DNA from 3 places in the Mesorhizobium sp. 10J20-29 genome. Region 1 is predicted to be linked to each of the others. Evidence: predicted binding sites of a transcription regulator. Region 1 holds the regulator's gene; each other region holds the start of a gene.
The links. Region 1 encodes LexA, which represses DNA repair genes until DNA is damaged. Its sites were predicted from a motif close to TGTTCNNNNTGTGTTCNG; they were not measured.

Region 1 (10,338 bases):
CGACCTGCTCGACGAACTGGTCGCCAAGCTGCAGGCGCAGTACAGCGTCACGGTCAACCGCAGCGCCATCGAACAGGCGTTGGCGTTCTAGGCTATGGCCACGCTCAAGACACACATCGCGAAAGTCGCCGGCGGCGAGCCGCTCTCCTTCGAGGAATCGCGCGACGCCTTCGATATCATCATGTCCGGCGAGGCCACACCCGGCCAGATCGGCGGTTTCCTGATGGCGCTGCGCGTGCGCGGCGAGACGGTGGAGGAGATTTCCGGCGCGGTGGCGACGATGCGCGCCAAGATGCTGCCTGTTGCAGCACCCGCTGGCGCGATCGACATCGTCGGTACGGGCGGCGACGGCTCGCACAGCCTCAACATCTCGACTGCTGCGGCCTTCGTCATTGCCGGCGCCGGCGTGCCGGTCGCCAAGCATGGCAATCGCGGCCTGTCCTCGCAAACCGGTGCTGCCGACGTGCTGACCGGGCTCGGCGTCAAGCTCGAGCTCGAACCGAAGGCGATCGCACGCTGCATCGCAGAGGCAGGCATCGGCTTCATGTTCGCGCCCTCGCACCACCCGGCCATGCGCCATGTCGGCCCGACGCGCGTCGAACTCGGCACCCGCACCATTTTCAACCTGCTCGGTCCGCTTTCCAATCCCGCCGGCGTCACGCGCCAGATGGTCGGCGTCTTCTCGCCCGAATGGATCGAACCGGTGGCCGGCGCGCTGAAGGCGCTCGGCGCCGAGCGGGCCTGGGTGGCGCATGGCGACGGCTATGACGAGATCACCGCAACCGGCGAGACGCATGTCGCGGAACTGCGCGACGGCGAGATCAGCACTTTCACGCTGACGCCCGAGCAGTTCGGCCTGAAGCGGCACAGCAAGGACGATCTGCGCGGCGGCGACGCTGCCTACAATGCAGCCGCCCTGCGCGCCCTGCTCGACGGCGCCCCGGGCGCCTATCGCGACACCGTGCTGATGAATGCCGGCGCGGGCCTCGTCGTTGCCGGCAAGGCCGACGACCTCGCCCAGGGCATCGCGCTTGCCGCCGAGGCCATCGACAGCGGTGCGGCCCGGCAGGTTCTCGACCGTCTGGTCGCCGTATCGAACGGGTAGCCGCGTGGCCGATATCCTGAACAAGATCGAGGCCTACAAGCGCGACGAGATCGCCGCCGCCAAGCTGGCCGTGCCGCAGGCGGAAATCGCGGCGCGGGCGCGCGACGCCGAGCCGCCACGCGGATTTCTGGCAGCCCTCGAGGCGAAGCGCGCAGCCGGCGGTTTCGGCCTCATCGCAGAAATCAAGAAGGCGAGCCCGTCGAAAGGCCTGATCCGTGCCGATTTCGATCCGCCGGCGCTGGCCAGGGCCTATGCCAAAGGAGGCGCGGCCTGCCTTTCCGTGTTGACCGACCGCCCGTCCTTCCAGGGCGCGCCGGAATTCCTCACCGCCGCGCGCGACGCCACGACGCTGCCGGCGCTGCGCAAGGATTTTCTCTACGATACCTACCAGGTCCACGAGGCGCGCGCCTGGGGCGCCGACGCCATCCTGATCATCATGGCGAGCGTCGACGACGACACGGCGCGCCGTCTCGAAGACGCTGCTGAAGAGCTCGGTATGGATGCGCTGATCGAGGTGCACGACGAGGCCGAGACCGAGCGCGCGCTGGCGCTGCGCTCACGGCTCCTCGGCATCAACAACCGCAATCTGCGCACCTTCGGGACCTCGCTCGAAACCTGCGAGCGCCTTGCGAGGCTGGTACCCGCCGACCGGCACCTCGTCGGCGAGAGCGGCATCTTCAGCCACGACGACTGCCTGCGCCTCGAACGCTCCGGCATCGGCACCTTTCTCGTCGGCGAAAGCCTGATGCGGCAGGCCGACGTCACTGCCGCCACGCGCGCGCTGCTCGAGGGCGCGTCCGTCCCGGCCGGAACCTGACGCCATGGCCGGTGGGCTCACCCATATCGGCGCCGACGGCCAGGCCAACATGGTCGATGTCGGCGACAAGGCCGAGACGACCCGCACTGCCGTCGCCACCGGAACGGTAACCATGCAGCCGGCGACGCTGGCGATGATCCTCAAGGGCGACGCCAAGAAGGGCGACGTGCTCGGCGCGGCGCGCATTGCCGGCATCATGGCGGCCAAGCGCACGCATGAACTGATCCCGCTCTGCCATCCGCTGTTGCTGACCAAGGTCACCGTCGACATCGAGCCCGACGAGACGCTGCCCGGCCTGCGCGTGACGGCACTTGCCCGCGTGACCGGCAAGACCGGCGTCGAGATGGAGGCGCTGACCGCCGCCTCGATCGCCTGCCTTACGATTTACGACATGGCCAAGGCCGTCGACCGTGGCATGGTGATCTCCGGCATCCATCTCCTCGAAAAGACCGGCGGCAAGTCAGGCGACTACCGGGCCGGATCCTGACCATGGCTCTGGTTCCCGTCGCCGAGGCTCTGGAGCACATGCTCGCAGGCGTTGAGGCCGGGGCCACCGAAACCGTGGCGATTGGCGATGCGGCCGGTCGCGTGCTTGCCGCTCCCCTCTGTGCGCTGCGGACGCAACCGCCCTTCTCGGCCTCGGCGATGGACGGTTATGCCGTGCGCGCCGCCGATGTCGCTACCGTGCCGTCCCGCCTCCGGATAACCGGCACGGCGGCGGCCGGCCGGCTGTTTTCAGGTTCGGTCGGTGCCGGCGAGGCCGTTCGCATCTTCACCGGCGCGCCGGTGCCCGCCGGCGCCGACACCATCGCCATCCAGGAAAATGTCCGCACATCGGGCGACGACACCGTTGAGGTGCTCGAGAGCGTGGCGCGTGGCCGGCACATACGCCCCGTCGGCATGGATTTCTCCGAGGACGCGCCCCTTCTCGCGCAAGGGCGTCTTCTCGATCCCGCGGCATTATCGCTCGCGGCTTCCGCCAATCATGCCGCCGTTCCGGTTGTCCGGCGCCCGCTCGTCGCGCTGATTGCAACCGGCGACGAACTCCTGCCGCCTGGCAGCACGACCGGGCCGGACCAGATCATCGCCTCCAATTCCTTTGGCGTCGGCGCCATTGCCCGCCAGGCCGGCGCCGACGTTCTCGACCTCGGCATCGTGCCCGACCGCCTCGACCTGATCGAGGCGACGGTCGCCAGGGCGATTGCCGCCGGCGCCGATGTCGTCGTGACGCTCGGCGGCGCGTCCGTCGGCGACCATGATCTCGTGCATCGCGTACTGGTTGGCCTCGGCATGGAACTCGGCTTCTGGAAGATCGCCATGCGGCCGGGCAAGCCGCTCATGTACGGGCTGCTGGGCAGCACGCGCTGCCTTGGCCTGCCCGGCAATCCGGTCGCAAGTCTCGTCTGCTCGCACCTGTTCCTCAAGCCCCTGCTTTTGCGCCTCGGCGGCCGGCCGGTGCTCGACGACACGGTGGCAGCAACGTTGGCCGTCGACATGCCGGCCAACGACCTGCGCCAGGATTATGTGCGAGCAAGCATGGAGCGGAGCGCCACGGCAATCGCCGTCACGCCTTTCGCAGCCCAGGATTCTGCGATGCTGAAGGTTCTCGCCGACGCCGATTGCCTGTTGATCCGCGCGCCCTTCGCCCCGCCAGCCCGAGCCGGCGACCCCTGCCGCATCATCCCGTTACGCTGAACAAACCATCAACAGATTCATTAAAATTTAAACGGTTGCGGAACACAACTGGAACAGATAGTGTTTGTTCTGGTTTTGTTTGGGTTTTGATTCCCGGGGGACATGCGAATGCTGACGCGCAAGCAACACGATCTTCTTCTCTTCATCCATGAGCGGTTGAAGGAAGCCGGCATCCCTCCCTCCTTCGACGAGATGAAGGATGCTCTTGATCTGGCGTCGAAGTCGGGGATCCATCGCCTCATCACCGCTCTCGAAGAGCGCGGCTTCATCCGCCGCCTGCCCAACCGCGCCCGCGCGCTTGAAGTGCTTCGCCTGCCCGATTCCATCGCGCCTGGCCTGAATGCGGCGCGCAAGTTCTCGCCAAGCGTCATCCAGGGCAGCCTCGGCAAGCCGAAGCCCGACGCGCGCGATCGTTCGGCCAGCAACGACGACGATTCCTCCGCTGGCGTTTCCGTCCCAGTGATGGGCCGCATCGCGGCCGGCGTGCCGATCGACGCCATCCAGCACCAGACTCACGCGATCATGGTCCCGCCGGAGATGATTTCGGGCGGCAGTCACTACGCACTCGAGGTGCGCGGCGATTCGATGATCGAGGCCGGCATCTTCGACGGCGACACGGTCATCATCCGCAACGCCGACACCGCCAATCCGGGTGAGATCATCGTGGCGCTGGTCGACGACGAGGAAGCGACGCTCAAGCGGTTCCGCCGCAAGGGCGCCTCGATTGCGCTGGAGGCCGCCAACCCGGCCTACGAGACGCGCATCTTCGGTCCGGACCGGGTCCGCGTGCAGGGCAAGCTTGTCGGCCTGATCCGACGCTACTGATCCGGATCGTTCCGGCTGTCGGCTGACGCGCCTTCTGCCGCCGCCGGCCTGGTCCGGCTGTAAGGCGCCAGTCCCCTCGCCTCGCGCGAATAGCGTCGTTGCACATGCCAGGGGCGGTAAGGTCGCTTGATCGCGAATTCAATCTCCACGGTCGGCGCAAAATTCTCCCCGGTTGCGGCTTCGCTGTTCGACGCTTCGTTGCCGTCTGCCCTGGACCCGAACGTCACCGCCGCGCTGCCCAACTGCGCCAGATCGCGCTTGCCGACAACAAGGACATCGCTGCTGCGGCAGGGATCCCGCACCGTCGCGTCGTCGATCACCACGACACGCGCCAACCCGCAGGCTTCCGAGGCGCCGGACGGGTCCTTCGCATGCACGATTATGGCGCCAGACGCGTGTCGTGCCGCGCATGCCCTTTCGCTGCACACGAAACCCTGCGTCCCATTCGGCTGTCCGGCAAGCTGTTCGACCAGCCCGGCAACGCTTGCCGGCGCATCCTTCGCAACAACCGGTCCGACGATGGCGCCCGCCAGCATGGCGCGCTGCCAGTTTTCCGTTGTGAACGCGTTCGGTCGCGTCCGGTTGACCGCCATTCCGGCGTTGCCAGCGTCCAGTCCGACCAGGCGCCCATCTTCCGAGACAAGCAGGTCCGGCGCCTGTCCGGGCAGCGTCAGCAGGCCGGCGAGCAGCAGCGGGACCGCGGCCGCCCGCAGCCAGGTCGTGCAAACCGTCGCGATGACCAGAGCGGCCGTCAGCAGCGTCACGGACAGCCCCGACACCGGGCCGACGACGTCTATCGGCGAGCGCTCTGAAAACCAGCGGGCGATGGCGACCGTTGCGGACAGGCCCAAGCCCATCACGTCGAAGAAGGGACCATCGAGCCCGAACGGCATGGCCAGCGTGCCAAGCACGGCAAACGGCATCACCAGTGTCGAGACGATGGGCATGGCCGCAAGGTTGGTGAACAGCCCGAGCGATGGCATCTGCTGGAAATGATAGGCCGCATAGATGGCCGTTGCCCCGCCGGCGACCAGCGAGGTCATCGCAAGTCCGGCTGTCGCTGCGGTCGCCATGCCGAACCCCCGCAGGATCAGCGGCCTGTCTGTTTGCGTCCTTGCGGGCCGGCGCAGCCGGTACTCCGCCCATGCCGCGTAGGCTCCGACCAGCGCAGCGGTGGCGGCAAACGACATCTGGAAGCTTGGCCCCGCCACCTCGTGCGGCGAGACGGCGATGACCACGATGGCCGAGATGGCGAGGTTGCGCATCGTCAGCGCGGCACGGTCGAACAGCACTGCCGTCAGCATCACCGCCAGCATGATGAAACTGCGCTGCGCGGCGACCTCTGCGCCCGAAATGAACAGGTAGGCAGCGATCCCCGCGATGGCGACGGCGGCGGCATATTTCTTCACCGGCCGGCGCGACGAGAAACCCGGAAACAGCGCAAAGGCGCCCCGCAACAGGCCCATGATGGTGCCGGCCACCAGCGCCATATGCAGGCCGGAGATCGAGATGATGTGGTAGATGCCGGCCCGCCGCAGCGCCTCGTTGACGTCGTCGGGAATACCGGCGCGCACGCCGACCACAAGGGCAGCGGCGATCTCTCCCTCCGCGCCCCCGATCCGCTCGGCAATATGCGCCGCGGCCGCCGCACGCCAGCCCTCGACCATGGCCCGCATCCGCGCGGCAAGCCCAGCTGCTGCAGGGTTCGCGGTCAGAACCGGTCCGCGCAGGAAGAAGCCGCTCGCGCCATTGCCGTCGAAATAGCTCCGGAACGAGAAGTCGTAGCTGCCCGGCCGGACAGGCCCCGTCGGCGGCATCAGGCGTACCAGTCCGGTGATCTCGGTGCCGGGAACGATGTCGTCGCCGACAGTGCGGGCCGACACGCGCACCTGGTCGGGCGCGTAACGGAGTACCGGGCGCTCCGTGCGGGTCACCGAGACCGTCAGCCTGTCCCGCCCCGTGGCCATGTGCTCGATGGCCACGAGCCTGCCCGTCAGCTGCGTCGTCACCTCGGCGCCAAGCATCCTGGTGTCGGCGCGCCAGGTCTCCGCCTTGCCGGCAAGCGCGCCGACGACTGCCAGCAGCAGCGCTGCCAGCGCCAGATTGACCGGCGGATGTGACCGGCTGGCCATGACCAGCAAGGCCAGGCATGCGGCCGAGATGGCAAGCGGCGCTGCGGATGGCTCGTGACCGGCTGCGAAATAGACCAGCGCACCGGCCGCCATGAATACCGGCGCGAGAACGAAGGCGATGCCGCGGTCGAGTTCCGTAGCAGCCGCCTGCATGATTCCCCGAAACTGCGGCGATCGTGGCAGCAGACGCGTGCGCGGCGCTGCATCGGCAACGGTCTTTCCGAAAATCGCCGGAACATTAATGCCCGAAGCCGGGTGCGCGGAAGGCAGGTTCGCCGCCGGCAAGCCGACGGCAGGCATGCCGGATACCCCGCCTGCCGCGGCAAACATCCTCCGTTCACTGACGTTCTCAGGCGAAACTTCATCCGCCATAACGCGCCCTGCCCGTCTGCCCGCCTCTTGCACCAGAGGCGACCTATGCTACATGAACGCCAGCCTTGCGCACCAGTGGTGCGAAACTCCAGCATGTCCGCGCCCGCGGACGCCTCCCCGGGAGAAATATGTCAGACGCCGTCGTCACCCGTTTTGCCCCCTCGCCCACCGGTTTCCTGCATATCGGCGGCGCGCGCACGGCGCTGTTCAACTGGCTCTATTCGCGCCACACCAAGGGCAAGATGCTGCTGCGCATCGAGGACACCGATCGGCAGCGCTCGACCGATGCGGCCACCGCCGCCATTCTCGACGGTATGACCTGGCTCGGCCTCGATTGGGAAGGGGAACACGTTTCGCAGTTCGCACGCGCCGACCGCCACCGCGAAGTCGCGGAGGAACTGGTGCGGCTGGGCAAGGCCTATCCCTGCTATGCGTCGTCGGAAGAACTCACCGAAATGCGCGAGAAGGCCCGCGCCGAGGGTCGGCCGCCGCGCTATGATGGCCGCTGGCGCGACCGCGACCCGTCGGAGGCCCCGGCAGGCGTCAGCCCGGCAATCCGCATCAAGGCGCCCACCGACGGCGAGACAACGGTGCGCGACAGGGTCCAAGGCGACGTGAGGTTTCCCAACAAGGACCTCGACGATTTCATCATCCTGCGGTCGGACGGTGTCCCAACCTACATGCATGCCGTCGTGGTCGACGACCACGACATGGGTGTCACCCACATCATCCGCGGCGACGACCACCTCACCAACGCGGCGCGCCAGCAGATCATCTACGATGCCATGGGCTGGGACATCCCGGTCATGGCGCATATCCCGCTGATCCATGGTGCCGACGGCGCGAAGCTGTCCAAGCGCCACGGCGCGCTCGGCGTCGATGCCTACCGCGCCATGGGCTACCTGCCCGTGGCCCTGCTCAACTATCTGGCGCGGCTCGGCTGGAGCCATGGCGACGACGAGGTGATGAGCCTCGAAGACATGATCCGCTGGTTCGAGATCGAGGACGTCAACAAGGGTGCCGCGCGCTTCGACTTCGCCAAGCTCGAGGCGCTGAACGGGCTGCACATGCGCCGCATGGACAACGCCGAACTGCTCGACATCTTCGAACGCACCCTTCCCCATCTGGAAAACGGCGCGCTGATCGCCGACAACATGAGCGAAACCCGCCGTGCGCAGCTGCTGGCCGCCATGCCCGGTCTGAAGGAGCGCGCCAAGACGCTGGTCGAACTCGCCGACGGCGCCGCCTTTCTCTTCGCGCAGCGTCCGCTGGCGCTCGACGAGAAGGCCGCCACTTTGCTCGGCGAGCCCTCGCGCCCTATCCTGGCTGGTGCGCTCAAGGCGCTCGAAGCCGTCACGGACGACTGGTCGCCGGCGGCAACGGAAGCGGCGATCCGCGCCTTTGCCGAACAGGGCGGCCACAAGCTCGGAGCCGTCGCACAGCCTTTGCGTGCTGCCCTTACGGGCAGGGCCACCTCGCCCGGCGTATTCGACGTGCTCGGTGTGCTCGGTCGGGAAGAAAGTCTGGCGCGGATTTCGGATCAAATCGATTAGGACAATCTTGCTGCCCTAACCCATCTTGAAACCTGCCTTTCGCGGTGCAACATAGTGTGATTGAAGACAATTCGCCGCTCGCGCGGCAACGCCGACAAGGGTTTGGATGACGAGTTTAGACCGGACGATGATTGCTTTTGGCCAAGGGAGTTTGCGATGACGACTGCGAAACTGGAATATGCGGGCAAGTCCCACGAACTGAAGGTTCGCAGCGGATCGGTCGGGCCAGAGGTCATCGACATCGGCGCGCTTTATGCGACAACCGGCGCCTTCACCTACGACCCCGGCTTCACCTCCACGGCGAGCTGCGAATCGGCCATCACCTTCATCGACGGTGACGCCGGCATCCTGCTGCATCGCGGCTATCCCATCGACCAGCTGGCCGAGCACGGCGACTTCCTCGAGGTCTGCTACCTGCTGCTCTACGGCGAACTGCCGACCAAGGCCCAGAAGGACGATTTCGACTACCGTGTGACGCGCCACACAATGGTTCACGAGCAGATGTCGCGCTTCTTCACCGGCTTCCGCCGCGACGCCCACCCGATGGCCGTCATGTGCGGCGTGGTCGGCGCCCTGTCGGCCTTCTACCACGACTCGACCGACATCTCGGATCCATACCAGCGCATGGTCGCCTCGATGCGCCTGATCGCCAAGATGCCGACGATAGCGGCCATGGCCTACAAGTATCACATCGGCCAGCCCTTCATTTACCCGAAGAACGAACTCGGCTTCGCCGCCAACTTCCTGCACATGTGCTTCGCCGTGCCGTGCGAGGAGTACAAGGTCAATCCGGTGCTGGCGCGCGCCATGGAGCGCATCTTCATCCTGCACGCCGACCATGAGCAGAACGCTTCGACCTCGACGGTCCGGCTCGCCGGCTCCTCGGGCGCGAACCCGTTTGCCTGCATTGCGGCCGGCATTGCCTGCCTGTGGGGCCCGGCGCATGGCGGCGCCAACGAGGCTGCGCTCAACATGCTGAGCGAGATCGGCCATGTCGATCACATCCCGGAGTTCATCGCCCGTGCCAAGGACAAGAACGATCCGTTCCGCCTGATGGGTTTCGGCCACCGCGTCTACAAGAACTACGACCCGCGCGCCAAGATCATGCAGAAGACGGCGCACGAGGTTCTGGGCGAGCTCGGCATCAAGGACGATCCGATGCTCGACATCGCCATGGAGCTCGAAAAGATCGCCCTGACGGACGAGTACTTCATCCAGAAGAAGCTCTACCCCAACGTCGATTTTTATTCCGGCATCACGCTGAAGGCGCTGGGCTTCCCGACCACCATGTTCACCGTGCTGTTTGCCGTCGCGCGCACCGTCGGCTGGATCGCGCAGTGGAAGGAAATGATCGAGGACCCGCACCAGAAGATCGGCCGCCCGCGCCAGCTCTACACGGGCTCCCCCGAGCGCGACTACGTTCCGATCGCCAAGCGCTAGGACCGACTGCGGCCGGGCGACGACGCGTCGCTCGGCCGCAAGCCTGCTCTCGGACCAGAGGACTAGAGCTTGCGCCTGATCTGCCCGAGCACGGCCTCGGCGGCGATTTCGCCGGCCGGCCGCTCGGTCGCCATGCGGCGCACCACTTCCGCGAAACCCTGCTTCTGCCAGGCGCGCGCCGGCGTATCGTCGAGCAGCGCCTCGAGCCAGCGTGCGAGCATGCGTGGCCGCACGTAACCGTTGAAGAATTCCGGCGCCACCGGCCGGTCGGCGATCAGGTTGGGCAGCAGCGCCGACCATGTCGTGATCAGCCCGCTCGCCAGTCGCGCGATCCGGTCGAGCTTGTAGCACGAGACCAGCGGCACGCCCGCCAGCGCCAGTTCCAAAGATACCGTGCCC
Region 2 (10,338 bases), 2.3 Mb from region 1:
TGCCTCGACTGGAACGTTTTCGTCTCCGCCTGCGGCCGGCTCGGCACTGCTCTCCCCGGCATCGCCGGCCGGGGCCGCTACGATCCCGGCGGGCGCTTCAGCCGCCTCGACTGAGTCCCCTGCAACAGTAACGGCTTCGGTGGCCTGTGCTTCCTGCGCAGCCTTTTCCGCCGCACGTGCGGCCTTGTCGGCCTCTGCCTTCGCGGCGGCTGCGGCCACAGCCTCGCGCGCCGCCTGGTCGAGGGCCTCGAGCCGTTCCTTCACCTCGTCGGCGGGTTTCGCCTCGGACCGGTAGCCCAGACCCTTGAGAATCTCTTCGATGTCCTCTGCATTGGCGCCGAGAATCGACATCATCGCCGGCGTTACCATGAAGGCCGAGCCGTCATAGGCCCCTTCCGGGCGCGATCCCGTGCCCGCCTTCCAGGCCAGCGCGGGACGGATGAGATCGGCGAGCCGCTCCAGAATGTCGATGCGCACGGCGCGACGTCCAAGCGTGCGGAAGCCCGCGAGCTTGTAGAAGACCGGGTCGAAGGTCGGATCGATGACGACCGAGGTCCGGCCGGTGGCCAGTGCATGCACGATGTCGCCGAAACCGGGCTTGTCCTTGCCGTCGTTCTTGAGCGCCCACAGCAGCGTCACCAGCCCTGCCGGTGCCGGCTTGATCAGCGCCGGCACGAAAATGTGGTAGGCGCCGAAGCGCACGCCGAGACGGCGCAGCGCCGCGCGGCCAGCCTGATCCAGCGACTTCACGTCTTCGGCGATGTCGCGCCGGTTGAGGACGCCGAAATTCTCGGCGATCTGGAAGGCGATGCCGCGTCCGATGCCGGCAATCTGGTCGGCATTCTTCAGTTCGACCAGCGGCTTCAGCAGGAGTTCGACCTGAAAATTCACGAAGCGGTCGATGCGCGCGGCAACCTTGTCGCGTGCCGGGCCGGTCAGCTGTTCGTCGGCCAGAAGCACGGCGCGCGGCTTCAGCGCGTCCTCGCCCTCAACCAGTGTGGCGATCGGCGCACCGAGCCAGCGCAGCGTGCCGTCCGACCCGAGCGCAATGTCGCCATTGGCGCTCGCCGCGAAACGCTCTGCGCGCATTTCGAATTCGGCGGCAAGCGCCTTCTGCGCCGCCGAGCGGATGGCCTTGCCATCCTCGCCGCTGGCGCTCTGGTCGGCAGTGAACCGGAACCCCTGCAACTCGCCAACATGGTGGCCTTCGACGACAACCATGCCCGACGGGGCAATTTCGGCTTCGAGCATCGTGTTTTCCCTGAGACGCCGGACAAGGACGGAAGTCCTGCGGTCTACGAAGCGTTTCGTCAACCGCTCATGCAGTGCGTCCGACAGTCTATCCTCGATTTCGCGCGTCTTTTCCTGCCAGTGTGTTGGATCGGCAAGCCATTGCGGCCGATTTGAAACGAATGTCCAGGTTCTGATCTGGGCAATCCGGTGCGACAGTGCGTCGATGTCACCATCGGTGGAATCCGCGCGCCGCACCTGTTCTGCCATGTAGTTCTCGTCGACATGGCCCTTCCTGGCGAGGTCGTCATAGATCGAGGCGATCAGTTCGGCATGTTGTGCCGGCGCAATGCGGCGATAGTCCGGCAGGACGCAGGCCTCCCAAAGCAGTGCAACTCTCTCTCGGCTGGTCGCGAGGTCGCGGATCGCCGGGTCCATGGAGAGATGCTCGAGTGCCTGCGCATCGACCGCTGGCAGCGCCCGGGTCAGGCCCTCGACCGGGGCCGTCCGTTCGATCGATCGCCGCAGCGCGTCGAGGCTCGAAAAGTCGAAATCGGCCGTGCGCCACTGCAGCACCTTCACCGGATCGAAGTCATGGCCCTCGATCTTCTTGACCAGATCCTCATCAAAAGGGTCGACCTGGCCGGTGACGCCGAACGTGCCGTCGCGCAGGTGCCGGCCGGCGCGGCCCGCGATCTGCCCGAGCTCGGCCGCCGACAGGTTGCGGAACTGGTAGCCGTCGAACTTGCGGTCCTGCGCGAAGGCAACATGGTCGAGATCGAGGTTGAGGCCCATGCCGATCGCGTCGGTGGCGATCAAATAGTCGACGTCGCCCGCCTGGTAGAGCTCGACCTGTGCGTTGCGGGTCCGCGGGCTGAGCGCGCCGAGCACCACGGCCGCTCCGCCGCGCTGGCGCCGCACGAGCTCTGCGATGGCGTAGACCTCGTCGGCCGAGAAGGCGACGATGGCCGAACGGCTGGGCAGCCGGGTCAGCTTCTTCTGGCCCGCATAGGCGAGATGCGACAGCCGCGGCCGGGTTACCACCGAGACACCCTTCAGCAGGCGCTCAAGGATGCCGCGCATCGTCGCCGCGCCGAGCAGCAAGGTTTCCTGCCGGCCGCGCAGATGCAGGATGCGGTCGGTGAAGATATGGCCGCGTTCGAAGTCGCCTGCGAGTTGCACCTCGTCGATGGCGACGAAGGCGGCGTCGGTCGTGCGCGGCATCGCCTCGACGGTGCAGACCGAGTATTTGGCACCGGCCGGCTGGATTTTCTCCTCGCCGGTGATCAGCGCCACCTTGTGCGCGCCGACCTTCTCGCAGACGCGGGCATAGACCTCGCGCGCCAGCAGCCTGAGCGGCAGGCCGATAAGCCCGCTCTCATGCGCCACCATGCGCTCGATGGCGAGATGGGTCTTGCCCGTGTTTGTCGGGCCCAGCACCGCTGTTACGTCGCGGCCCGACAGGATCAGCGGGTCGGCATTCTTGGGATGGAAGGTCATGGGTTCCGAACGTGGCCTCTCTGGCTCGGCTTCGCAACATGCGGGAGACGATCGGTGCGGCACATTTCGGGCTGCGGATCCTTCCGACACATAGGGAGTTGTTGGGGGAAGGGAAAGCCGAAAAGTTGGCGCGGTTAACGTATGGAACGAGTCTGGAACGAATCAGCGACGAATCAGTGACCTGTGCCGATTCAGCTTTTGTTCTCCTCAACATGTGGTCCGCCGGCCGCTCGACTCCACCACATGCTGAATCGCCTGCTGCGCGCCTGCCTCGGTTTGCGGTCTGCGCGTTAACCTTTGTCGGCTGCGCCCCCGGCCCGCGCTCGGGCTTGAGAGCAAACTTATGATTTCGTTAGTATATTTGAAGCGCGAGTGAACCGTCGTGTGGCGACGCAGGCCCATTCCATTAACGTTTCGCCCAAAGGGGGAACGAATCGGCGACGAATCAGCGGCAGCGTGAATTTCCCCTTTTGTTCACCCCTAGATGTTGTGATGCCGCCCGCCGCGCGGCCTACGCGACGGAGTTTTCTTGTTGCGTTTGAATCCCGGATGGCTTGGCCGTTAACCAATGCGTCCCATGGCGGGACGACCGCGCCGGGCGCACGAACAGAGCCCGCGGCTATGCGAGCCGCGGCGGGCGAGACTTGGGCAAAGCGAGTGCCGGGCGTCGCAACCCGGCGCTCGTGCCTAGACGCAGTATTGGCCGCCGTTTGCGGAGAGCGTCGAGCCGGTGATGAAGCCGCTGTCATCTGAGGCGAGGAACACCACGCAACGCGCGATCTCGTCCGGTTCGCCGAGACGACCGACGGGTATCTGCGAGACGATGGAATCGAGCACCTTCTCGGGAACCGAGCGCACCATTTCGGTGCCGATATAGCCCGGGCAGATCGCGTTGACCGTGATGCCGGCCCGCGCGCCCTCCTGGGCGAGCGTCTTGGTGAAGCCGATGTCGCCGGCCTTCGCCGCCGCGTAGTTGGCCTGACCCATCTGGCCCTTCTGGCCGTTGATCGACGAGATGTTGATGACGCGGCCGAACTTGCGGTCGCGCATGCCCGGCCACACCGGATGCGTCATGTTGAACAGCCCGTTGAGGTTGGTGCCCATGACTTCACCCCACTGTTCCCGCGTCATGCGGTGGAACATCGCGTCGCGGGTGATGCCGGCATTGTTGACCAGCACGGCGACGGGCCCGAGGTCGGCCTCGACCTTGGCAATGCCCGCCACGCAGGCGTCGTAGTCGGCCACCGACCATTTGTAGACCGGGATTCCGGTCTCGTTCTTGAAGGTCTGCGCCGCCTCGTCATTGCCGGCGTAGTTGGCCGCCACTGAATAGCCGGCGGACTTGAGTGCGATCGAGATGGCGGCGCCAATGCCGCGCGTGCCACCGGTGACGAGTGCTGTCTTGGTCATGCGTTTCCCCTTTGGTCGCCCTGTTCCCGGGCTTTTATTTCAGTTCATGGCCGGATCGGGTGGCTGGCCTCCCGATCCGCAGTCTGATTGTCACATGGCTTCGAGGCACATGGCCACGCCCATGCCGCCGCCGATGCACAGTGTCGCCAGGCCCTTCTTCGCGCCGCGGCGACGCATTTCGTAGACCAGTGTGTTCAGGATGCGGGCGCCGGATGCGCCGACCGGGTGGCCGATGGCAATGGCGCCGCCGTTAACGTTGACGATCGCGGGATCCCAGCCCATGTCCTTGTTGACCGCGCAGGCCTGAGCCGCGAAGGCCTCGTTGGCCTCGACCAGGTCGAGGTCGCCCACCGACCAGCCGGCTTTCTCGAGTGCCTTGCGCGATGCCGGGATCGGACCCGTGCCCATGATCTGCGGGTCGACGCCGGCGGTCGCCCAGGAGACGATGCGCACCAGCGGCGTGATGCCGCGGCGTTCGGCTTCGGCCTCGGTCATCAGCAGCGTCGCGGCAGCGCCGTCATTGATGCCCGACGCGTTGCCGGCCGTGACCGTGCCTTCCTTGTCGAAGACCGGCCTGAGTTTCTGCATCGTGTCCATCGTGGTGCCTGCACGGATATACTCGTCCTGGTCGACGATGGTGTCGCCCTTGCGGCCCTTGACCGTAACCGCGACGATCTCGTCCTTGAACTTTCCTGCCTTCTGCGCAGCCTCAGCCTTGTTCTGCGAGCCGACGGCGAATTCGTCCTGCTGGTCGCGGGTAAGCTGCCATTGGCGCGCGACATTCTCCGCCGTGTTGCCCATCGGGTAGCCGTAGAAGGCGTCGACCAGCGCGTCCTTCATCATCGTGTCGACGAACTTCAGGTCGCCCATCTTGGTGCCTGCGCGCAGGTGTTGCGCATGCGGCGCCATCGACATCGACTCCTGGCCGCCCGCGACGATGATCTTGGCGTCGCCCATGGCGATCTGCTGCATGCCGATGGCAACGGCGCGCAGGCCCGATCCACAGAGCTGGTTCAGGCCCCAGGCGGTTGCCTCCTTCGGGATGCCGGCATTGATCGCCGCCTGCCTGGCCGGGTTCTGACCCTGGGCTGCCGTCAGTATCTGGCCGAGAATGACCTCGTCGACTTCCTTGGCATCCACGCCGGCCCGCTCGAGCACCTCCTTCAACACGATGGTGCCGAGGTCGTGCGCGGGCATGTTGGCGAACGCGCCGTTGAACGAGCCGACCGGAGTGCGGGCCGCGCTTGCGACGACGATTGAACTGGATGCGGACATATTGATCTCCAAACTGGCAATGGGGCTGTCGGGCGAGCCCTGATGAGAAACTTTCTGGGCGTTTCCAAATCCCGAGTCAAATATCAAATGGTCGCGTATCAGGGCGCGCTTCGCTACAGGTAGTCGTGCTGCGCAGCAATTTCACCGCCTTGCCGAATGCTGCAATCCCGCACTGCACAAACAGCTTGGAATCGCATGGCTTTTGCGCATATCCTCAAACAGGACACGATCGTTACCGGGTGCTTACACTGCGGCCCGGTCTTTCTGGGAGGACGCATATGGCCGTCAAAGACGATCCGGTTGTGATCAAGAAATACGCCAATCGACGGCTCTACAACACGGGCACGAGCACCTATGTCACGCTCGAGGACCTGGCCGAGATGGTCAAGAAGGGCGAGGACTTCACAGTCCAGGACGCCAAGACCGGCGACGACATAACCCACCCCGTGCTGACCCAGATCATCTTCGAACTGGAGAACAAGGACGGCCAGAACATGCTGCCGGTCCCGTTCCTGCGCCAGCTCATCTCTTTCTATGGCGACCAGATGCAGATGGTGGTGCCGAGCTTTCTCGAGCAGTCGATGATCGCCTTCGCCAAGGAGCAGGAGCGCTTCCGCGAGCAGATGAAGTCGGCAATGGGCAAGACGCCGATCGACATGGTCAAGATCGCGACCCCGATCAAGGCGATCGAAGACCAGGCGCGCCGGAACATCGAGATGTTCCAGAACGCCATGCGCCTGTTCACGCCCTTTCCACCCGGCGGCCAGGCGGGGGACACGGAGGAAGCCGAGGCGGAGGACAAGCCCGACGACCTAAGCGAGCTCAAGGAACAGATCGCCGCGATGCAGCGCAAGATCGACTCGATGGGCTGACCCCGGGCGTCCCGATATCGTGAAGTACCATCGAAGGCCGCCCCGGCGGCCCGGCACTTATTCAATCCGGAGCTACTTTATGACCGAGCTATCGCTGGCGAATGCCAATGCAATCATCACGTCGGCTCTTTCTAAGGCTGCCGAACTCGAGCTGAAGCCGCTTGGCGTCGCCGTTCTCGATTCCGGCGGACATCTTGTCGCGTTTCAGCGCCAGGACGGCGCGTCCTTCCTGCGGCCCGAGATGGCCTCGGGAAAGGCCTTTGGCGCGCTGGCGCTCGGCATGGGCTCGCGCCGGCTCGATGCCTTCGCCAGGGACCGGCCGCATCTCATGGCCGGTGTCCAGGATGTCTCGGGTGGCAGGATCGTTCCGGTGCCAGGCGGCGTGTTGATCCGCGACGGCGCCGGCGGCGTCATCGGCGCAGTCGGCATTTCGGGCGATACGTCCGACAATGACGAGGCGGCGGCGGTGGCCGGGATCGAGGCGGCCGGGTTTTCCGCCGAGGGCTGAGCCCGGCTCAGCCTATGGTGACGTCGCGGCTCGCGGCCCGCAGCGACACGGAAAAGCCTGCCAGCACGTCGATCAGCGTGATGACCATCAGGGTGAAGAACACCGAGGTTGCCGCGCCCCTGACCAGCAGGAACTCGACCAGGAAGGCGACGAAGACGAAAGTCGACAACAGGTGGTCGAGGATGGAGGCGTTCGACGTGCGCGTCGCCTTGACGATCTCGACGAAGAACAGCAGCAGCGCGATGACGATCATCAGCATGCCGAGCGTCATCGAGAACACACCCCCCGACATCATCGAGAACGAGAACAGCTCGATGCTCCAGGGGTCGCCCCCTGGTCCCGCGCCGAACACGCCGGCAAGTCCCAGATTGTAGAGAATGAACGGCACGACCAGCAGCGGAATGCTCGAAAGCATGGCGACTCTCCTCGGTAACGGGTCACGCTGCCTGTAGAGGGCGGGATGGCGTCGACGTCAAGAGCCCCGGTCGCGGCAACAAAAAAGACCGGCTGAAAGCCGGCCTTTAAGAACGTTGCGATGAAAGCCCGATCAGCTTTCCTTCGGCGTCAGCACCTGGCGACCGCGATACATGCCGGTCTTCAGGTCGATGTGGTGCGGACGGCGCATTTCGCCGGAGTTCTTGTCCTCGACATAGGTCGGGGCCTTCAGCGCATCGGCCGAGCGGCGCATGCCGCGCTTGGACGGCGAAGTTTTTCGTTTTGGCACAGCCATGGAAGTGCTCCACTAAAAAAGCCCGCAACCCTCGTAAAAGGGCCACTCTGGCGGGCCGATATCTCCAGAAAGTGCGGTGTCCATACACGGGCCACGCCGCTTTGACCAGTGCCGGCACGATTTTTTTGCGCGAGCGCCTCGCACAGCGCTATCTGAGACAGCCGACATAGCCTCCGGCCTTCGCCGCGCGCCGCTCGATGATGGAAGCGAGCCGCTTCAGGCCCGCCGATGGACGGGCCGGATTTCGGCCGGCCGGATTGGGCAGCGTGACGGCCAGCAGCGCGGCCTGCCTGGCGGTCAGGTCCGCCGCCGAGCGCGAGAAATGGTGTTGGGCCGCGGCCTCGATACCGTAGATGCCGGGGCCCCATTCGGCGATATTGAGATAGATTTCCATGATCCTGTACTTCGGCAGCACGAAATCGGCATAGACGGCGAGCGGCAGTTCGATGAGCTTGCGCACGGTTCCGAGCGGTCGCTGCCAGAGATAGAGGTTCTTGACCGTCTGCATGGTGATCGTCGAGGCGCCGCGCGTCGCCTCACCGGCCAGCGCATCGTCGATCACGACCTTGAGTTCGGCAAGGTCGACGCCGCGATGCGCGCAGAACTGCCCGTCCTCCGACATGATCACGGAATTCGCCAACACCGGAGCGACCTCGTCGAGCGACACCCAGCGCCGGTCGTAACCCGAGAATGTCACCAGATCCGCCAGCATCAGCGTCGACACCGGATGGACGAAGGAAGGCCGGTAGAAGACCGTGAGGACCAGCGGAAGCGCAATCAGCGCGGCAACGGGAAGCACAAGGCGACGCAGCCAGTGGCGCGGCGTGCGCTTTCCCCGCTTGGACTTCGCCGCCATGGGTCTCCCTTCGGTCCGTCGATCCACGATCCGCTCAGTCACGCGCGCTTCCCCGCTTCAGGGTCTGGCATAATGACGTCCAGACGGATAGGCAACACACAGCCCGGCGTGCCGCTTGACCGGGCCCGCCCATGACGTAAACGGTCGCACCATGCTTGATGATGCAAACTTGGCCTTCGAGACCGTCCTGGAACTGCGCGCCAGTTCCGTCGAGGACCTGCTTCGCCGACTGCTCGACGGCCGCTTGCAGCCGGGCGAGATTTCCCGCCCCGACAGACTGCTCGCTGCGATGCGCCACGGTGTGCTCAATGGCGGCAAGCGCCTGCGGCCGTTTCTTGTGCTGGAATCGGCAGCCGTCTTCGACGCCGACGCCGATGCCGCAATGCGGGTCGCGGCAGCGCTCGAATGCGTGCACTGCTATTCGCTGATTCATGACGACCTGCCCGCCATGGACAATGACGATCTGCGACGCGGGCAGCCGACGGTTCACAGGGCCTTCGACGAGGCCGCCGCCATTTTGGCTGGAGACAGCCTGCTTACCCTCGCTTTCGACATCATCGCCGATGAGGCTACCGGGCTCGACGCCGACCGCCGCTGCGCCCTCGTCGTGGCACTTGCCAGGGCATCGGGCATCGGCGGCATGGCCGGCGGCCAGACTCTCGACATCGACGCACAGCGCTCGCCGCCCGGCGAGCCGGGCATCATCGCGCTGCAGGCGATGAAAACCGGCGCCCTCATCCGATTCGCCTGCGAGGCGGGCGCGATCCTGGCTGGCGCAGCGCCCGCCGAACGGGAGCGAATGGCCGAGTTCGGTTCGGCTATCGGACTTGCCTTCCAGCTTGCCGACGATCTGCTCGACATAACCGCCGACGCAGAAAGCCTCGGCAAGGCCACCGGCAAGGACAAGGCCGCCGGCAAGGCGACGCTCGTTGCGCTGCACGGCGAGGATTGGGCGCGGCTGCAGCTCGCCGGGCTCGTGACCCAGGCGCAGGAGCTGCTCGACATCTACGGCGAACGCGGCGCAATGCTGAAGGCGGCAGCTTCCTTCGTCGCGGCTCGCCGCAAGTAGCGGCAAACACACGAAATTTTAAGGCAAATGCCGCCTAATCCCGACATTGGAATTTTGCGCACATGTTCGGGGTATGCGCTTGTCAGATCGTTCGACTTTCATCGATTCCGTTAGGCTGCGCTATCTCTCGGGCTTGGCGATCTTTGCCGTCACCTGCGGTGCGATTATTTTCGCGATGCATCACATCAATGCATTTCGCTACCAGATCGATGACGTTAGGGCCCAGATCGTCGACCTCAGGAGCGGCCTCGCCAAGGCTACCGCCTTCGCCGAGCAGGTGACGCGAAACTGGAGCAATGGAACCGGCGACCAGTTCGCCAGGGCGGCCGCCAATCATGCCTCGCGGCTGAGCGCGGTCATGGCCGCGCTGGAGCGCGACATTTCGACCGTGAGGCCAAGACTCGCAACGTCGACCAACGACGCCATCGATTCCGCCTCCGTCAACGGAGACCTGCTGTGGTCCGCGCGGGATCTTGTCCGCAATCTTGGAAAACTCGGCCAGACTGCCGAGGCCAACGAGGTTGCCTACCGCGAAATCCGCAACCAGAACGACCTGTTCATCCAGCCGATGCTGCAACGCGCCGACCAGGCGCTTGAGGCAGAGCATCATCGGGCCGAAGGACAGATGGAGACCGTGCTCTCCTCGGCAATCATCGTGCTGCTTGTCGTCCTGGTTTCCGTCGCGATCTGGGTCTTCCGGCCGATGGAAACCGCGATCCGGCGGGCGTTCGCCGAATCGGAACGGTCGCTGTTTCAGGCCGAGGCCGCCGACCGGGCCAAGTCGGAATTCCTTGCCAATATGAGCCACGAAATCCGCACGCCGATGAATGGCGTGCTCGGCATGGCGGAACTGCTATCCAAGACGGAGCTGACGCCGCGCCAGAAGAC
Region 3 (10,338 bases), 2.2 Mb from region 1:
TTTGGCGCCTTTCCACGTCCCGATGACATGGGCGACCCCCAGCCAGGCACAGAGACGTGCGACCTCGTTCGCTTCGGAGGATGATTCTGGCCGCAGCCCATGATCAATGGTGATCGCCGCAAGGCGCGTGTCAGGTGCGTATTGTTGAAGATGGTCTTTGAGGAGGAGCAGCAGGGCGGTGGAATCGCTGCCGCCGGAAACTGCAACCGTCACGCATGTGCGCGAGGCAAAGTCGAAACGTGAGAACAGCCGGGCGAAGTCGCTGCCGGCCAGCTCACTCAGCACGCGGCGAGGGCCTGTTCCTGTTTGACGCGGTCCTTGAGCGGCGCGCTGATGCCGGGATAGCGCTTGCCGATTTCGGAGAAAGTTGCGCAGGCCACGTCACGCTGGTCGAGTCCGGCGAGCGAAACACCGAGCTTCAGCAGCATCTCCGGAGCCTTCTTGGCCGACGGAAACTCCTTGTTTGCGGCAAGGAAAATCTCGGCGGCGTCACGGTACTTTTTCTGGCCGAGCAACGATTCCCCGAGCCAGAAGCGCGCATCGGCGGCCTTCTGGTCGTTTGGAAAGCGCTCGATGTGATTACGGAAGCCGGCCTCGGCCGTGCCGTAGTCGCCCGAAAGGATGAATTCGTAGGAGTTGCGGTAGAGCTCGTCCGGGTCGTCCGTCGTCGGGAGTGCGGCGACCACGGTCCGGTCCGGTTTCGATGCCTCCTGGTCGGCAGGCGCGCTCGGTGCTTCGAGCGGCACCGACTGCTCGGCGGGTGCTTCTGCGATCTGGTCTCCGACGCTGCCGCCGGTCACATTGCCCTTTTCGTCGAAGGTGATCGTCCCGAAGGTACGCGGAGGTTCTCCAGACCCACCCGTCGTGCCGGCGGTCTGGCCGTCTTCCTCGATGATGATCTCATCGACCGAAGGCACGTTGCCCGGCGCAGCCTCCACTTCCGGCCGCGGCGCTACGTCGGACGGCGCGGCTTCGGCGACGCGGTTGTCGCCCGCCACACCCGCGTCGGTCTTCTTGCCCTCGAGTTCCTGGAACCGGAACTCGTTATCTTCCTGCATCTTGCGCATCTGCTCCTGCATTTGCAGGATCTGGAAGTTCAGCTCTTCAACCGTGCCGGCGAGCGAGCGGATCTGCTCTTCAAGCGCGGTGATGCGCGGGTCGCTGGCCTGCGCCATCTGAACGCTGCGGGCAGGTGGCTCCGAGCTGGAATTGCCGAACAGCTTCGGCAGGCCGATCTTCGGCAGTGAAAGGCCACCGTCCGACTGAGCGGCGGCCGAGGCTGCCGTTCCGGACAGGAGCATGATTGCGAGCATGGTGCTCAGGATCGTTCGATTGGGCATGGGCTTCTCACACGGGAAGGTCTTACGGTGCGCGGTCGCGCAGATGAACGTCCTTTTATCAGCACGGCAGACTTCGGCCAAATTTTGTTTTCAACTCTGCAAACGGCAGAAAGGCGGCCAATTGGCCGCCTTTCCGCATTGGATGTGGCCATTCAGCCTCAGCTGCCGGCACCGTTGAGCGCCGTCACGGCACGGCGGTTCTGCGACCAGCAGGAGATGTCGTCACAGACCGCGACAGGTCGCTCCTTGCCATAGGAGATCGTCTTCAGCCGGTTGGCCGAAACACCACGGGCAACGAGGTAGTCGCGCGTTGCTGCTGCGCGGCGCGCGCCCAGTGCCAGGTTGTACTCGCGGGTGCCGCGCTCGTCGGCGTGACCCTCGATGACGATCCCGTACTGCTTGTACTGGTTCAGCCACTGAGCCTGGCGGCTCAGGATGCCCTGCGCATCGGCACGGATCACCGAGCTGTCGGTGTCGAAGAAGATGCGGTCGCCGACATTGACCGTGAAGTCCTGGGACGAGCCCGGCGTCGCCGCGCCGCCCAGCCCGAGGTCGGCGGCACTGTTGGGGGTCTTCTTGTTTGCGCACCCCGCGATTGCGAGGCCCATGACCAGCGCTATCATGAGGGGATTTCTTATGAGTGCTGCGATGCCGCGCATGCCGGCCTCTCCTTCGCATTCGAGTAATTTCGTTGATCCACCAGTAACCACGTTTGGGTTAATCGGCGCTCAACGAACATGGTTAACATTTCGTGCCTGCCGCCCGTCCGTGGCAGGTCAAACCCGGGTTTTACAATGCTCGCCGCGCGTTGGCGGAAATAGGGCCGAAACGCGGCGCTGTGATGACCAGGACCGGGATGGTTAAGATTTTACCTATTCGAGAAGTGGCGACCAGGCGGGATCCGACGCGAAATTGGCGGTCGGAATAGCCTGTTCGTTTCGCCCCGTCAGGTCGATCGAGTAGAGGCGCGGTCCGCCAGAACCGGCGGCCTCTCTGAAGAACATGATGACGCGGCCGTTGGGCGCCCATGTCGGGCCCTCCTGCTGGAACCCGGAGGACAGGATGCGTTCGCCCGAACCATCCGTCTTCATCACGCCGATCTGGAACTCGCCGCCGGTCTGCTTGGTGAAGGCGATAAGGTCGCCGCGCGGCGACCATACCGGCGTCGAATAGCTGCCGCCGCCAAAGGAGATTCGCGTCTGGTTCGAGCCGTCGGCACCCATCACGTAGATCTGCGGCTGGCCGCCGCGGTCGGACGTGAAGACCACCTGTCCGCCGTCCGGCGAATAGGAAGGCGACGTATCGATGGAGTTGGAATTCGTCAGCCGCGTGGTGGTCCGGCTTCTCAGGTCCATGGCGAAGACGTTCGAATTGCCGTCGTCGCGCAGCAGGCTCATGATGACCTTCTGGCCGTCCGGCGAAAAGCGGGGCGCGAAGGTCATGCCCGGAAAATTGCCGACAAGCTCGCGCTGCCCGGTCTCGATCTGCAGCAGGTAGACCCGCGGCTGGCCGCTCTCATAGGACATGTAGGTTATTTCCTGCCGGCTCGGCGAGAACCGTGGCGTCAGGGCAAGCGAACTGCCATCCGAGAGATAGCGCACACCGGCGCCATCCTGGTCCATGATCGCCAGGCGCTTCTTGCGCTGGTTCTTGGGCCCGGATTCGTCGATGAACACCACGCGCGTGTCAAAATATCCCTTCTCGCCAGTCAGCCGCTCGTAGATGGAATCGGCGATGATATGCGCGACACGGCGGGAATTCGCCTTGTTGGCAAAGAACTGCTCGCCCACCAGCTGCTCGCCGGCGAAAGTGTCCCAGAGCCGGAACTCTGCCCGCAGCCTGCCGTCCGCCTCCTGCGTGACACGGCCGGTGACAAGTGCCTGTGCGTTGATCACCCTCCAGTCCTCGAACCGTGGGGCGGCGTCGGGATTGGAAATCTTCTCGATGAAGGCGCCCTTGTCGATCGGCGCGAATAGGCCGGAGCGCTTCAGGTCGGCCGAGATGATGCCCGTGATCTCGGCGCCGAGCCCGTCACTCGACAAGAAATCGGTGACGGCAACCGGCAACGGCTCGACATTGCCCTTGTTGACGTCGATCTCGACCAGCGCGCGGGCGGGCAGGGTCGCCACAGCATTCATCCCGGCAGCGATGGCGCCAGCCAGCAGAATCGTTCGGAGCAGAATCTTCATTCACAAAACCTCTCGGGGACTGATCGGCAAACGGACGTCTAGAACATCTCGCTCGGATCGAAATTGACAATGACGTCCGCCCAGGCGTCGTACTTGTCGGCGGGGAGATTGTAAGGTGCACAGCGAGCGACGGCACGGCGCGCGGCCTCGGCAGCAGCGCGCTCGACTCCGGCGGACCCGCCGCCGCTGATGATTTCGGGGCTGCCATCCAGCGAACCGTTGCGGTCCAGCTTGAACTTCACCGAGACGCGAAGGTTCCCGGCATCCGCGGCACCCGCAGGAATGTTCCAGCAGCGCTGCACCTGGCCGCGAAGCGCGTCCATCTCGCTCTGCGAGAGCTTCGAGCCACCCGTCGTCTTGTCGCCGCCCAGCGAGGCCGTCTCGGTCGAGCGCTTGGCGCCGCCGCCGGACGGCTTCTGCTTGTTGAGAAGCGCGGCGACCTCGTCGGCATCGAATTCCTTCTCGTCGGACTTCGGCTTGGACGCAGCCTGCTTGACCGGCTTCTCAGCATCCTTGCGGTCAGGGGCCTTTGCGGTCTGCGCCTTTGGTGGCTGCGGCTTGGCCTCGGGGGCCGGCGCCTCGGTCGGCAACTCGATCGGCTCGGCGCCTGTATCGGCGGCAGCGATTGCCTCGGTAACCGGGTCGGGCTTGACCTCTTCCTTGGGCTGCGGCTCGGGCGTCACCTCGGTCGCCGGCACCGCGGCGGGCTTCGGTTCCGGCTGCTTGACCGGCTCAGGCTTGGCTTCTTCGACAGGCTTGGGCTCGGGTTTTGGAGACGGTGCCGGAACTGCGGCCGCCTCTACCGGCTTCGGCCGTTCCTCGGGCGTCGCCTTCTTGTCGGTGTCGACCATCGCCTCGCCGACCTTTTCGGCGTCGGGCACGGTGTCCGGCCGCTTTGTCGGGACCGGTGCCGGCTTTTCGTTGACCGTCGCCTTCTTGTCGCCTTGCTGGATCTGGGTGATCGATTCCACGGGGATGATGTCGACCGGCAGTGACTCGACGTCTGCGACTTCGAAGGCGCGCGGAGCCGACAGCGAAAACAGCCCGAAGCCAAGCAGCGTCGCGTGCAATACCAGCGATGTCGTCAGCCCAGCTTTCATTCCCTATCGGTCGCTCTGTTCCTGCAGGGTCACCAGCCCGATGTTGCGGAAGCCCGCCGCCGATATGCGCGCCATGACCTGCATCACCGTGCCGTAGTCAGCCGTCTTGTCGCCGCGCACATAGATGCGCTCCTCGTAGCCGGCCGCCGCGATAGCGGTCAGCTTGGCCACGACCTCGTCGAGCGGAATCTCGGTCTCCTGCAGGTAGATCTGTCCCGCCTCGTTGATCGAGATGGTGATCGGCTGCGTTTCCGAGTTCAGCGCGTTGGCCTGGGTCTCTGGCAGGTCGATCGGCACGCCGACGGTAAGCAGCGGCGCCGCGACCATGAAGATGATCAGGAGCACCAGCATCACGTCGACGAAGGGCGTGACGTTGATTTCGGAGATCAGGCCGTGATGGCGGCCGCGGCGCCTGTGGCCGCGCCCACCCCGTCCTGCCGTCCCTAGCGACATTCCCATGGTTGTTCCTCAAGCCTTCTGCGCGACTTTTTCATCGATTTGGCGCGAGAGTATGGCGGAGAACTCGTCAGCGAAGCCCTCCATGCGCATGCCGATCTTGCCGGCGTCGGACGACAGCTTGTTGTAGGCGATGACCGCGGGAATGGCCGCCAGCAGGCCGATCGCGGTGGCGAGCAGCGCTTCGGCGATGCCGGGGGCCACGACGGCGAGGTTGGTCGACTTCGAACCGGCGATGGCCTGAAAGGAGGTCATGATGCCGACCACCGTGCCGAACAGGCCGATGAACGGGGCCGCCGAGCCGATGGTGGCGAGGAAGCCGAGACGTCCCTCGAGGCGTTCCATTTCGCGTGTCAGGGCAAGGTCCATCGCCTTGTCTATGCGGGTCTGCAGGCCGAGTGGCGACTTGGCGCCCTTCTCGAAGCTCTTCTTCCATTCGCGCATGGCGGCGACGAATATCGAGCCCATGCCGCTGGTCTTGCGCTCCGACAGTGTCTTGTAGAGCTCCTCGAGCGACTGCCCGGACCAGAAGGTCTGTTCGAAGCGATTGAGCGACGAGCGCATGCGCGCATAGGCGATGAGCTTGTCGACGACGATGGCCCAGGTCCAGATCGATGCACAGAGCAGGCCGATCATCACCAGTTTGACGACCCAGCCGGCTTGGGCGAACAGCGCCCAGATCGACAGTTGAACGCCGGGCTCGGCGAGAGGAAGGTTTTCCATGCGAGGTCCTTAAAAGATACTGGGCGTGGCTCTCGGCTGGCCCCTAGCGCGAATTCCGTAAGGTCCGGCAGCGGGAAGCGTCCGGGAGTCGCCCGAAAATGCGCGGTTGCGGCCTTTTCGGGGCAGATATTGGTGAAACGAAGGCGCTGGAACGCCGACAAATCTCACCAACTTCTTCATGGACCGTTATGGTTAATGATGAGTTAGGATTTGTGACGCCGAACTGCGTCAGGCCCCGGATTCGCGGGGCATGAAGGCGGCGATCCATTCCTTCGGAAAACGCTGCGGGCGCCCCTGTTCGCCGATGATGGCTGCCTCTACACGCGCCGTCACCAGGACCTCATCGCCGCGCTTCAGCTCCTGGGCCATGGTGATGCGGGCGCCCGAAATCTTCTCGGTCCGCGTATCGATCGTCAGGATGTCGTCCATGCGCGCCGACCGGACGAAGTCGATCTCCATGCGCCGCACGATCCAGACGATCTTCTCGCCACGGCTGCCGCCGGCCAGTTCAGCGTGATGCACGCCAGCCAGCCTCAGGAAATCCGAGCGCCCGCGCTCGAAGAATTCAAGGTAGCGCGCGTGATAGACGACACCTGAGAAATCCGTATCGGCGTAGTAGACGCGCGCCATAAGCCGGTGGCCGAAAGGGGTCAGGGCGCCCGACAACCCGGTCAACAATGGATCGGCGGCGTCGGCCATGCAGTTAGTCCTCTTCCTGGAACAGGTTGATCTGCTGCTGCGCAAGGTCTGCCGGCGCGTCGAGCCCGAGATGTTTCCAGGCGTTTGCCGTCAGCACCCGACCGCGCGGCGTGCGCTGGATGAAGCCCTGCTGGATGAGGAATGGCTCGATGATGTCCTCGATGGCGTCACGCGGCTCCGAGAGGCCCGCCGCGATCGTCTCGATGCCGACCGGTCCACCGCCGAAATTTCCGGCGATCATGCCGAGATAGCGGCGGTCGAGCTGGTCGAGCCCCAGCGCATCGACCTCAAGCCGCAGCAGCGCCTCGTCGGCAACCTTGCGCGAGACGTGGTCGACACCGGCGACCGAGGCGAAGTCGCGCACGCGCCGCAGCAGCCTGCCCGCGATGCGGGGCGTACCGCGTGCCCGGCGCGCGATCTCCAGCGCGCCGTCATCGCCAAGCGGCATGCCGAGAATGCGGGCGCCGCGTGTCACGATCTTCTCCAGTTCCTCGACCGAATAGAAGTTTAGCCGCACCGGAATGCCGAAACGGTCGCGCAACGGATTGGTCAGCAGGCCTAGACGCGTCGTGGCGGCAACCAGCGTGAACTTGGCAAGGTCGATCTTGACCGACCGGGCGGCAGGCCCCTCGCCGATGATCAGGTCGAGCTGGAAATCCTCCATAGCCGGGTAGAGGATCTCCTCCACCGCCGGGTTCAGCCGGTGGATCTCGTCGATGAACAGGACGTCCCGCTCCTCCAGATTGGTGAGCAGGGCCGCGAGATCGCCGGCCTTTGCGATTACCGGGCCGGAGGTAGCGCGGAAATTGACGCCCAGTTCCTTGGCCATGATCTGCGCCAGCGTCGTCTTTCCGAGGCCGGGAGGACCGACGAACAGGACATGGTCGAGCGCCTCGCCGCGCCCCTTGGCCGCTTCGATGAAGACCTTGAGGTTGGCGCGCGCGGCTGCCTGGCCGACAAAGTCGTCCAGCGATTGTGGCCGCAGGGAGACATCGGCATCCTCGCCGCGCAGTTCGGGGGTAATGATGCGGGGGGAGAGGCTCATCGGTCTCTCTTTACATGCAGGGATTCGTGTGACAAGGCGGTGCTCAGCGCGCCAGTTCCTTCAGACCGAGACGGATCAGCTTGGGGGAATCGGCATCCTCGCCGGCAGACTTCAATGCAGCGGCGATAGCGTTGGCGGCGATGTCGCGCGAATAGCCAAGGTTGACCAGCGCCGAGACCGCGTCGGAGATCGGCGCTGGCGCCACGCCCTCGCCCAGTTCCTGCTTCAGCCCGATCGTTCCCGACGCCTCTCCGGCGAAGGCCGGCGCCTTGTTCTTCAGCTCCGTGACGATGCGTTCGGCAACCTTCTTGCCAACGCCCGGCGCGCGGCTGACCGTTGCGACGTCACGCAATGCGATCGAATTGGCCAGGTCGGCCGGGGCAAGTGTCGACAGGATCGCCAGGGCAACCTTGGCGCCGACACCCGGAACGTTATTCTGCAGCAGCCTGAACCAGTCGCGCTCGAGCGACGTCTTGAAGCCGTAGAGCCGGATCATGTCCTCCCGCACATAGGTCTCTATGAAAAGCGTCACAGTTTCGCCGGGCCCTGGCAGGGAGGCCAGCGTCCGTACCGAGCAATAGGCGACGTAGAAGACGCCACCGACATCGACGGTACAGTAGTCCTCGCCGATCTCGTCCAGCGTGCCGCGCAGCTTGCCGATCATGTCGCTTGGCTCCTCACGCCATGGCGGCCAGCCTGGCGGCTGGGCTCTGCCGGTGATGCGCGTGGCAGATCGCGATGGCCAGCGCGTCGGCTGCATGTTCCGAATCAAAAACCGCCTTCGGCATCAGCACTTTCACCATCATGTGGATCTGCCGCTTGTCGCCATGCCCGACACCGATGACGGTCTTCTTGACCGCGTTCGGCGCGTACTCGGCTACCGCGAGACCGGCAAGCGCCGGCACCAGCATGGCGATGCCGCGCGCCTGGCCGAGCTTCAGCGTCGCCACCGCATCCTTGTTGACGAAGGTCGTCTCGACGGCCGCCTCGGCCGGCGCTTGGGCCCGCATGACCGCGCTCAGGCCGTCGTGAATCTGGCAAAGGCGAAGCGCCAGCGGCGCCTTGTCGTCGGATTTGACGGTTCCGGCAGCCACGAAGCGCAGCGAATTGCCGAGCGTCTCGACGATGCCCCAGCCGGTCCTGCGGAGGCCGGGGTCGATGCCGATGATGCGAATCGCGTGATCCATCGCGGAACTCTACCTTTCCGCCGAATCGATGCCAGTGAAATGTGAACAAACCGGCAACAGAGCGTGTTGTCGGCATCACCTGGCGGGGGATAACCGGTGCAGCAAGTGCGCCTGCAAGGTCTCAGCCGCGCGCGAAGGCCGTGTTGAGCAGGCTGATCTGATCGGAAACCGGGTTGGGTGCCGGCGCGGAGCCGTCCGAAGCCATGGCGTTCTTGCCGTAGATCTCGTCATCCATCCGCCGCACCAGCGACTGCAGATTGAGCGAATGGCGCACGAGAGCGACGAAATCTCCGGGAAGCTCGTCCCAGCCGGCGGCCTCTGCATTAGCCGACGCGGTGTCGAGCCGTACCTTGGATTTCTCGGCCGCGACCTGGTCGCGGCTCATTTCACCAGAGTTGGCGGCACGCTGCAGCAACAGCCAGGAGGCAATCTGCATGAGGCGCGTCGTCAGCCGCATCGATTCGGCTGCATAGAGGGTCGCGGCCAGACGAGAAAGATTCTTGGCTTCAAGGCGGCCCTTGCCGTCGAGATACTCGGCCGCCTGCTCCACCAGCCCCATGCCCTCGTCGTAGAGCGGCTTGAAGGATTGCGTGAAGACACGGCGCTCCGCGAGCTTGATGGTGTTGGCACCGTCCCTCGATGGCTCGCTCATACTTTACGCCCCCACGCTCTCGTCGCGAACTGTTCCCGGCTTCGTCGGCGACCGCGTTTAGCTGCCCCTGACGCCTACAGCAAGGAGGTTGAAAATGCGCTTCGGAGCCGTTCAAGGCAAGCCTATGTTTAATAAAAGGTTAATGGCGCGGTGCCCCGCTCCGGCCCTCCATGCCGCATTGCTGCGGCTCGAGACAAAAAAAGAGCCGCAGATGCGGCTCTCAGGAGTTAACAGGGAGGCGTCAAACGAAGTGGCTCCAGCCACTTGGTAAGAATCCAGATCACTGGATGCACACAGTAAACGCCCGTAAAGCTTAATGGACGGTTAACGCTCCCGTGATTGTTTGCTTCAACTTGCAGCGGCATTCCGCGGCGAAGCGACGGTGGTGCTCTTCCACATCGTTCCGAGCGCGATCCAGGCAAACAGCAACATGCCGACGAAGAAGGCCATCGACGCCACGGCCACGACGGGCTCGATGGACGGATTCCCGCCGATCATCATGAACAGGCCAGCGACCAGCACGATCCCGCTGATGCCGGAAAGCCAGAAGTGCACCGTCGCCAGCCGCGATGCTGCTGCGGGCACCAGATGGTAGAAAAAGGCAAAGACCGACGACATGATCCAGCCGAGCACCATGATGTGAGCGTGAGTAGGCATCTGGGCGTGGTCGTGGCTCATCGCCATCGACAGGCCCAGCAGCATTCCGACGATTGCGTAACCGATTGCCAGCGTGAAGAAATTGCGTGCAACGCCTTGCATGGGACATCTCCTTGAGTACCGCGACAACCGACCCCCTCGGTGCCGTCGAGCACTGCATCATTCTACACCGTTTCCCCATCATGTCGCACGGTCGCCGCAGTTGTTACACAACGCCACCGCCGGTCCACCGAAGCGCTTTCTGTCCCGAGGAAACAGGGCGGAAACCAAGCCGCTCGCGCTGCAACACT

Region 2: ACT2BZ_RS06495 (helicase-related protein) is a predicted target of LexA. The motif match lies at 2,873-2,890, and genes of this name have one in related genera.
Region 3: ruvC (crossover junction endodeoxyribonuclease RuvC) is a predicted target of LexA. The motif match lies at 8,781-8,798, and genes of this name have one in related genera.

Annotation. Positions count from the first base shown of each region.
Region 1 is NZ_CP199156.1:4,072,776-4,083,113, forward strand. Features, by position in the region: gene ACT2BZ_RS19500 (peptidyl-prolyl cis-trans isomerase) at 1-91, shown strand, start outside; gene trpD (anthranilate phosphoribosyltransferase) at 95-1,105, shown strand; gene trpC (indole-3-glycerol phosphate synthase TrpC) at 1,110-1,922, shown strand; gene moaC (cyclic pyranopterin monophosphate synthase MoaC) at 1,927-2,409, shown strand; gene ACT2BZ_RS19520 (molybdopterin molybdotransferase MoeA) at 2,412-3,617, shown strand; gene lexA (transcriptional repressor LexA) at 3,726-4,442, shown strand; gene ACT2BZ_RS19530 (ComEC/Rec2 family competence protein) at 4,436-6,727, opposite strand; gene gltX (glutamate--tRNA ligase) at 7,075-8,499, shown strand; gene gltA (citrate synthase) at 8,656-9,939, shown strand; gene lpxB (lipid-A-disaccharide synthase) at 10,002-10,338, opposite strand, start outside.
Region 2 is NZ_CP199156.1:1,353,884-1,364,221, forward strand. Features, by position in the region: gene ACT2BZ_RS06495 (helicase-related protein) at 1-2,730, opposite strand, end outside; gene phbB (acetoacetyl-CoA reductase) at 3,418-4,140, opposite strand; gene ACT2BZ_RS06505 (acetyl-CoA C-acetyltransferase) at 4,231-5,415, opposite strand; gene phaR (polyhydroxyalkanoate synthesis repressor PhaR) at 5,694-6,287, shown strand; gene ACT2BZ_RS06515 (GlcG/HbpS family heme-binding protein) at 6,367-6,795, shown strand; gene ACT2BZ_RS06520 (hypothetical protein) at 6,803-7,210, opposite strand; gene rpmF (50S ribosomal protein L32) at 7,343-7,525, opposite strand; gene ACT2BZ_RS06530 (biosynthetic peptidoglycan transglycosylase) at 7,674-8,381, opposite strand; gene ACT2BZ_RS06535 (polyprenyl synthetase family protein) at 8,533-9,450, shown strand; gene ACT2BZ_RS06540 (response regulator) at 9,530-10,338, shown strand, end outside.
Region 3 is NZ_CP199156.1:1,300,338-1,310,675, forward strand. Features, by position in the region: gene tilS (tRNA lysidine(34) synthetase TilS) at 1-285, opposite strand, end outside; gene ybgF (tol-pal system protein YbgF) at 279-1,340, opposite strand; gene pal (peptidoglycan-associated lipoprotein Pal) at 1,499-1,999, opposite strand; gene tolB (Tol-Pal system beta propeller repeat protein TolB) at 2,213-3,529, opposite strand; gene ACT2BZ_RS06245 (hypothetical protein) at 3,568-4,629, opposite strand; gene tolR (protein TolR) at 4,633-5,088, opposite strand; gene tolQ (protein TolQ) at 5,098-5,808, opposite strand; gene ybgC (tol-pal system-associated acyl-CoA thioesterase) at 6,037-6,507, opposite strand; gene ruvB (Holliday junction branch migration DNA helicase RuvB) at 6,512-7,552, opposite strand; gene ruvA (Holliday junction branch migration protein RuvA) at 7,596-8,216, opposite strand; gene ruvC (crossover junction endodeoxyribonuclease RuvC) at 8,230-8,739, opposite strand; gene rcdA (protease adaptor protein RcdA) at 8,861-9,391, opposite strand; gene ACT2BZ_RS06285 (hypothetical protein) at 9,740-10,150, opposite strand.